Regions from separate parts of the Streptomyces sp. NPDC051207 genome, predicted to be linked through region 2. Evidence: riboswitches for the same ligand, from Rfam matches in the RefSeq annotation. Region 2 holds a riboswitch; the other holds the start of a gene.
What was found. A riboswitch is a leader RNA that binds a small molecule or an ion and turns the genes downstream of it on or off. The one in region 2 is predicted to bind glycine.
Positions count from the first base shown of each region.

Region 1: linked by a shared signal. The riboswitch ahead of gcvT (glycine cleavage system aminomethyltransferase GcvT) and the one ahead of gcvP (aminomethyl-transferring glycine dehydrogenase) in region 2 are both predicted to bind glycine.

Region 1 is NZ_JBFBAX010000015.1:131,407-134,804, forward strand. It holds gene AB0M97_RS17140 (enhanced serine sensitivity protein SseB) at 1-181, opposite strand, end outside; gene AB0M97_RS17145 (AAA family ATPase) at 249-917, opposite strand; glycine riboswitch at 1,098-1,193, shown strand; gene gcvT (glycine cleavage system aminomethyltransferase GcvT) at 1,386-2,504, shown strand; gene gcvH (glycine cleavage system protein GcvH) at 2,635-3,012, shown strand; gene glyA (serine hydroxymethyltransferase) at 3,028-3,398, shown strand, end outside.
Region 2 is NZ_JBFBAX010000013.1:9,841-13,238, reverse strand. It holds gene gcvP (aminomethyl-transferring glycine dehydrogenase) at 1-2,162, opposite strand, end outside; glycine riboswitch at 2,339-2,434, opposite strand; gene AB0M97_RS15235 (PRC-barrel domain-containing protein) at 2,548-2,916, shown strand; gene AB0M97_RS15230 (DNA polymerase IV) at 2,947-3,398, opposite strand, start outside.

The sequences.
Region 1 (3,398 bases), on a different contig from region 2:
CGCCCGGCAGCGGGACCCAGACGAAGCTGCGGCCGAGCACCTCGACGATCCGGCCGCCGGCCGAGGGGACGCCGAGGGAGGCCGAGAGCACCTCCTCCAGTTCGTTGCCGGGCCATCCACCGTGCGGGTGGGGGTGCGCCTGCGCCGGGAAGTCCGCGGAGTGTTCCGCCGGGAAGTCCATCTGCCTACCGCCTGACTGGTGCCACTGCTGTGGCGGAAAAGGCTATCGGGTGCCGGGCGCGGTCCGGTCAGCCCGTGAAGCCGATGCGGCGCAGCGCGTTCGCCGCGTCCCGGTCCACGAGGACCGCCGAGCCGCAGCCGGCCGGCAGATCGCCCTCGGTGATCGCGCGCCGCAGCCGGTCGGTGGCCGCGCGGTGCCTGCGGAAGGCGTAGCGGGAGACGCCCCGGCCGCGGTCGCGCTGACCGGCCAGCGCCTGCTGCGGGGTGACGTCGAGCAGCAGCAGGTGCAGCTTGCCGCCCCGGCGGCGGGCCTCGCGGGCCAGCCAGGCGCGCACCCAGGCCTGGGTGCCGCAGTCGTGCACGACGACGCCCTCGCCGGAGCGCAGCGCGCGCCACAGCCCGGCGTAGTGCGCGAGGCGGACCAGCGGGCGGTAGACGGCGTACGGCAGGAAGCCCGGCAGGCGGCGGTCCCAGCGGTCCCGGGTGTCCTGGGAGTCGACGCGCCGGCCGGGCACGGCGCGCCGCATCAGCGTGGACTTGCCGCTGCCGGGCAGGCCGGTGACGACGACGAGGTCGCGGGGGCCGAAGAGGAGGGCGCGGGGGCTGTGCCCGCCGCGGTCGCGCAGGTCGCGGACGACCGGTGCGGGCTGCGGGCCGCATGCTCCCCGGGCCGGGACAGCGGCCTGCTCGGGCAGCGCGATGCCCGATGTCGTGGCGTACGCCGAGGTCCTGTTCACCGTGATCGTCCCCCCTGGGGTCGGGTACGGAGTCCCGTTCCCGACGAGTGTAAAAAGAAGGTAATGCAGACGGTCCCGCTTTTTCGTTCACTTACTGCCACAAGCCGGTGACAAGTGCGGGCCTGTCGGCGAGCCGTCCGGGCGTGCAATGATGTGGCCGCCAACTGCATACCGGCCGTTTGAATCCGCGCGGGAGAGTCCCCGGCACTGCCCGGGGCGCCGAAGGAGCAAGTCCCTCCCTTGAATCTCTCAGGCCCCAGTTACCGCGCGGGCGAGGCACATCTGGAAAGCGGGCCGCCGTTCGGTGGCCCCACCCAAGGTGCAAGCCATGTCCATCCCTTTCCCGGGCCGGTCGTGGCGAACCTCTCAGGTTCCGATGACAGATGGGGAGGAACGACCTCGCCCTCCCCCACGCTCGCATCACGCTCGCGTGGGAGGTGCCCCATCGCCCTTGGAGACGACCGTCCGATGAGCAGTAACGAACCCCGCCGTACCGCGCTGGACGCCCTGCACCGCTCGCTCGGCGCGACCATGACCGACTTCGCCGGCTGGGACATGCCGCTGCGCTACGGCTCCGAGCGCGACGAGCACGTCGCCGTGCGCACCCGGGCCGGCCTGTTCGACCTCTCCCACATGGGCGAGATCACCGTCACCGGCCCGCAGGCCGCCGCGCTGCTGAACTACGCCCTGGTCGGCAACATCGCCTCCGTCGGCGTGGGCCGCGCCCGCTACACCATGATCTGCCGGGCCGACGGCGGCATCCTGGACGACCTGATCGTGTACCGGCTGGCCGAGACCGAGTACATGGTGGTGGCGAACGCCTCCAACGCCCAGGTGGTGCTGGACGCGCTGACCGAGCGCGCCGCGGGCTTCGACGCCGAGGTGCGCGACGACCGGGACGCCTACGCGCTGCTCGCCGTGCAGGGGCCCGAGTCCCCGGGGATCCTGGCGAGCCTCACGGACGCCGACCTGGACGGCCTGAAGTACTACGCGGGCCTGCCCGGCACCGTCGCGGGCGTTCCCGCGCTGATCGCGCGCACGGGCTACACCGGCGAGGACGGCTTCGAGCTGTTCGTGAAGCCGGAGCACGCCGTCGAGCTGTGGCAGGCGCTGACGAAGGCCGGCGAGAGCGTCGGCCTGGTGCCCTGCGGCCTGTCCTGCCGGGACACGCTGCGCCTGGAGGCCGGCATGCCGCTGTACGGGCACGAGCTGACGACCTCCCTGACGCCGTTCGACGCCGGGCTCGGCCGGGTGGTGAAGTTCGAGAAGGAGGGCGACTTCGTGGGGCGCGAGGCCCTGCGGGAGGCCGCCGACCGCGCCCGGGAGAACCCGCCGCGGGTCCTGGTCGGCCTGATCGCCGAGGGCCGCCGCGTGCCGCGCGCCGGGTACTCCGTGGTCGCGGGCGGCGAGGTGATCGGCGAGGTCACCTCCGGCGCCCCCTCGCCCACGCTGGGCAGGCCGATCGCGATGGCGTACGTCGACGCGGCGCACGCGGCGCCGGGCACCCCCGGCGTCGGCGTGGACATCCGCGGCAGTCATGAGCCCTACGAGGTCGTGGCTCTGCCGTTCTACAAGCGCCAGAAGTAGACACTGAAGCGCGGCTCGGGGCCCGGCACGCCTGCCGGGTGGGTCGCCGCGCCCCTTTACGCTGCTCAGCAGCGGTCCCAGCAGTCTCTCCATTCACCAGCACTCCCTCGCGTACAGGAGAATCCAGGCCATGAGCAACCCCCAGCAGCTGCGCTACAGCAAGGAGCACGAGTGGCTGTCGGCCGCCGAGGACGGCGTCTCGACGGTCGGCATCACGGAGCACGCGGCGAACGCGCTCGGCGATGTCGTCTTCGTCCAGCTCCCGGACGTCGGTGACACCGTGAGCGCCGGCGAGACCTGCGGCGAGCTGGAGTCGACGAAGTCGGTCTCCGACCTGTACTCCCCGGTCACCGGCGAGGTCACCGAGGTCAACGAGGACGTCGTCAACGACCCGTCGCTGGTGAACTCCGCGCCCTTCGAGGGCGGCTGGCTGTTCAAGGTGCGCGTCTCGGAGGAGCCGGCCGACCTGCTCTCCGCCGACGAGTACACCGCCTTTTCCGCCGGCTGAGAGGTTGTAGCACACATGTCGCTCCTGAACACGCCCCTGCACGAGCTCGACCCGGACGTGGCCGCCGCGGTCGACGCCGAGCTGGACCGCCAGCAGTCCACCCTGGAGATGATCGCCTCCGAGAACTTCGCGCCGGTCGCGGTCATGGAGGCGCAGGGCTCGGTCCTCACCAACAAGTACGCCGAGGGCTACCCGGGCCGCCGCTACTACGGCGGCTGCGAGCACGTCGACGTGGTCGAGCAGATCGCCATCGACCGCGTGAAGGCCCTCTTCGGCGCCGAGCACGCCAACGTGCAGCCGCACTCGGGCGCCCAGGCCAACGCCGCCGCGATGTTCGCGCTGCTCAAGCCCGGCGACACGATCATGGGCCTGAACCTCGCGCACGG
Region 2 (3,398 bases):
CCGGGACCGCCGCCGCCGTGCGGGATGCAGAACGTCTTGTGCAGGTTCAGGTGCGAGACATCGCCGCCGAAGTGGCCGGGCTTGGCCACACCCACCAGGGCGTTGAGGTTGGCGCCGTCCACGTACACCTGGCCGCCCGCCTCGTGCACCTGCGCGCAGATGTCGGCGACGTGCTCCTCGAACACGCCGTGCGTCGAGGGATACGTGATCATCAGCACGGCGAGCTCGTCGCGGTACTGCTCGATCTTGGCGCGCAGGTCCTCGGCGTCGATCTCGCCGTCGTCGGCGGTCTTGACGACGACGACCTTCATGCCGGCCATGACGGCGCTCGCGGCGTTGGTGCCGTGCGCCGAGGACGGGATGAGGCAGACGGTGCGCTGCTCGTCGCCGTTGGCGCGGTGATAGCCGCGGACGGCGAGGAGACCGGCCAGCTCGCCCTGGGAGCCGGCGTTCGGCTGGAGGGAGACCTTGTCGTAGCCGGTGACCTCGGCGAGACGTTCCTCCAGGTCCCGGATGAGCGTGAGGTAGCCCTGCGCCTGCTCGATGGGCGCGAACGGGTGCAGCTGACCGAACTCGGGCCAGGTGACCGGCTCCATCTCCGTGGTCGCGTTGAGCTTCATGGTGCAGGAGCCCAGCGGGATCATGCCGCGGTCGAGCGCGTAGTCGCGGTCGGCGAGCCGGCGCAGGTAGCGCAGCATCGCGGTCTCGGAGCGGTGCTGGTGGAACACCGGGTGCGTGAGGTAGTCGTCGGTGCGCAGCAGCGCCTCGGGCAGGGTGTCCTCGGCGGTCGCGTCCAGCGCCTCGATGTCGCCGTCGACACCGAAGGCGGCCCATACGGCGGCGACCTGCGCGCGCGTGGTGGTCTCGTCACAGGCCAGGGAGACGTGGTCGGCGTCCACGAGGCGCAGGTTCACGCCGTTGTCGCGCGCGGCGGCGACGACCTGGGCGGCCCGGCCCTGGACGCGCACGGTCACCGTGTCGAAGTAGGCGCCGTGCACGACCTCGGCGCCGCCCGCCGCGAGCCCCGCGGCGAGGATCGTGGCGTACCGGTGGGTGCGCCGGGCGATGGCCTTCAGGCCCTCGGGGCCGTGGTAGACGGCGTACATGCCGGCCATGACGGCGAGCAGCACCTGCGCGGTGCAGATGTTGCTGGTGGCCTTCTCGCGGCGGATGTGCTGCTCGCGGGTCTGCAGCGCGAGGCGGTAGGCCTTGTTGCCGTCGGCGTCGACGGACACGCCCACGAGGCGGCCGGGCAGGCTGCGCGCCATCTTCTCCTGCACCGCCATGTAGCCGGCGTGCGGTCCGCCGAAGCCCATGGGCACGCCGAAGCGCTGCGTGGTGCCGACCGCGATGTCCGCGCCGAGCTCGCCCGGCGACTTCAGCAGGGTCAGCGCCAGCAGGTCGGCGGCGACGGTGACGAGCGCGCCGAGCTCGTGCGCCTGGTCGATGACGGGCTTGATGTCGCGTACGGCGCCGGACGCGCCCGGGTACTGGATCAGTACGCCGTTGATCTCGCGCTCGGCGACCTCGGCCGGGATGCCGTCGCTCAGGTCGGCGACGACGACCTCGAGGCCGGTCGGCTCGGCGCGGGTCCGGATGACGGCGATGGTCTGCGGCAGGGCGTCCGCGTCGACCAGGAACAGGCCCTTCTTGTTCTTGCCCATGCGCCGGGACAGCGCCATCGCCTCGGCGGCGGCGGTGCCCTCGTCCAGCAGCGAGGCGCCGGAGGTCGGCAGTCCGGTGAGGTCGGCGACCATGGTCTGGAAGTTCAGCAGGGCTTCGAGGCGGCCCTGCGAGATCTCTGGCTGGTAGGGCGTGTAGGCCGTGTACCAGGCCGGGTTCTCCATCACGTTCCGCAGGATGACGGGCGGCGTGAACGTGCCGTAGTAGCCGATCCCGATCATGGAGCCGAGGACCTGGTTGCGGTCGGCGAGGGAGCGCAGCTCGGCCAGCACCTCGGCCTCGGAGCGGGCGCCCGGCAGGTCCAGCGCGTCGGCGTTCCTGATCACGTCCGGGACCGCGGCGGCCGTCAGCTCGTCGAGCGAGCCGTAGCCGACCTGCGCGAGCATCTTGGCCCGTGCCTCCTGGTCGGGGCCGATGTGACGCTGCTCGAAGGGCATTGCCTGTTCGAGCTCGGAGAGCGGAATGCGATGGGCGGTCATTGCGGAGGCCTCCTGGTCTGACACGACCTTCGAGGGGCACCACGGCGCGGGTACCCGGACGGCCTCCCCCTCTGTCATCTCAACCTGAGAGCTTCACCGGGACGCCCGGGGGCGCCCGGCTTTCACCGTCGGTGAGAGCGGAAGCCGTCGACACCCGCTCTGCTTTCCAGAGTGACCTCGTCCGTGCGGTACGTGGGCCTGAGAGATTCCGGGGAGGATTTGCTCCTTCGGCGCCTCCGGTGGAGCTCGGAGGACTCTCCCGCACGGGGTCAGCAGCCGTTGTCAGCGTACCAGCGAGGTCAACGGTCGGGCTTTCGAGTGGCCGCTGCCCGGATTGTGCTCTTTTGTGGTTCTTACGGAGGAGTTGTGACCACGTGGAGGGCCTGTGCAGACCGACATCGATCCGCGCGACCTGATCGGCCGCAAGGCGTTCGACCGCAACGGCACCAAGATCGGCACCATCGACGAGATCTATCTGGACGACGCCACTGGTGAGCCCGAGTGGGCCGCCATACGCACCAGCCTGTTCGGCAGGGACGCCTTCGTCCCCCTGGAGCCCAGCGAACTGGTCGACGGCACCCTGCGCGTCCCCTTCGACCGCGCCCTGATCAAGGACGCCCCGGACTTCGGCGTCGGCCGCCACCTCTCGCCCGAGCAGGAACTCCAGCTCTACCACCACTACGGCCTCGACGCGACTGCCCCTCCACCGGTCCCCGACCACGACTTCGGCAACCTGGCCGGCACCGAGGACTGAACCCGCCCACCGCCTTGCCCGGCGCTCGCGTCAGCCCGGCGCACCGGCGTACCCACCGGACGTGGCGGCACCCCCCACGCCCCCAGGTCTTCGCGCCACCAGCGGCAGCGGCTCGGCCGGCTCCAGGTCGGGATCGTCGGTCCTGAAGGTCCGCACCCGCCCGGGCTCCGAGTCCGGTGTCTCGAACCGCACGGTGACCCGCCCGAGACCGCTGCCCTGCACCCAGCCGTGCCCGTACTCGGCATGCCGCACGTCGTGCCCGGCAGGCCAGCGCCGCTCGGCGGGCGCCCGCCGCTCCTCGCCGGGCCCGTCGTCCTCGCGCTCCTCCTCCACCTCCTCGGCATGCTCCCCGGCCGCCTGCGCGAACAGGTCCTCCTGCGTGTAGTCGGCGAGGCCGCTGACGCCGACCCCGAGCAGCCTGACGCCGCCCGTGGTGTCCACCGAGTCCAGCAGCCGGGCCGCCGCCTCCCGCACCACCGCCG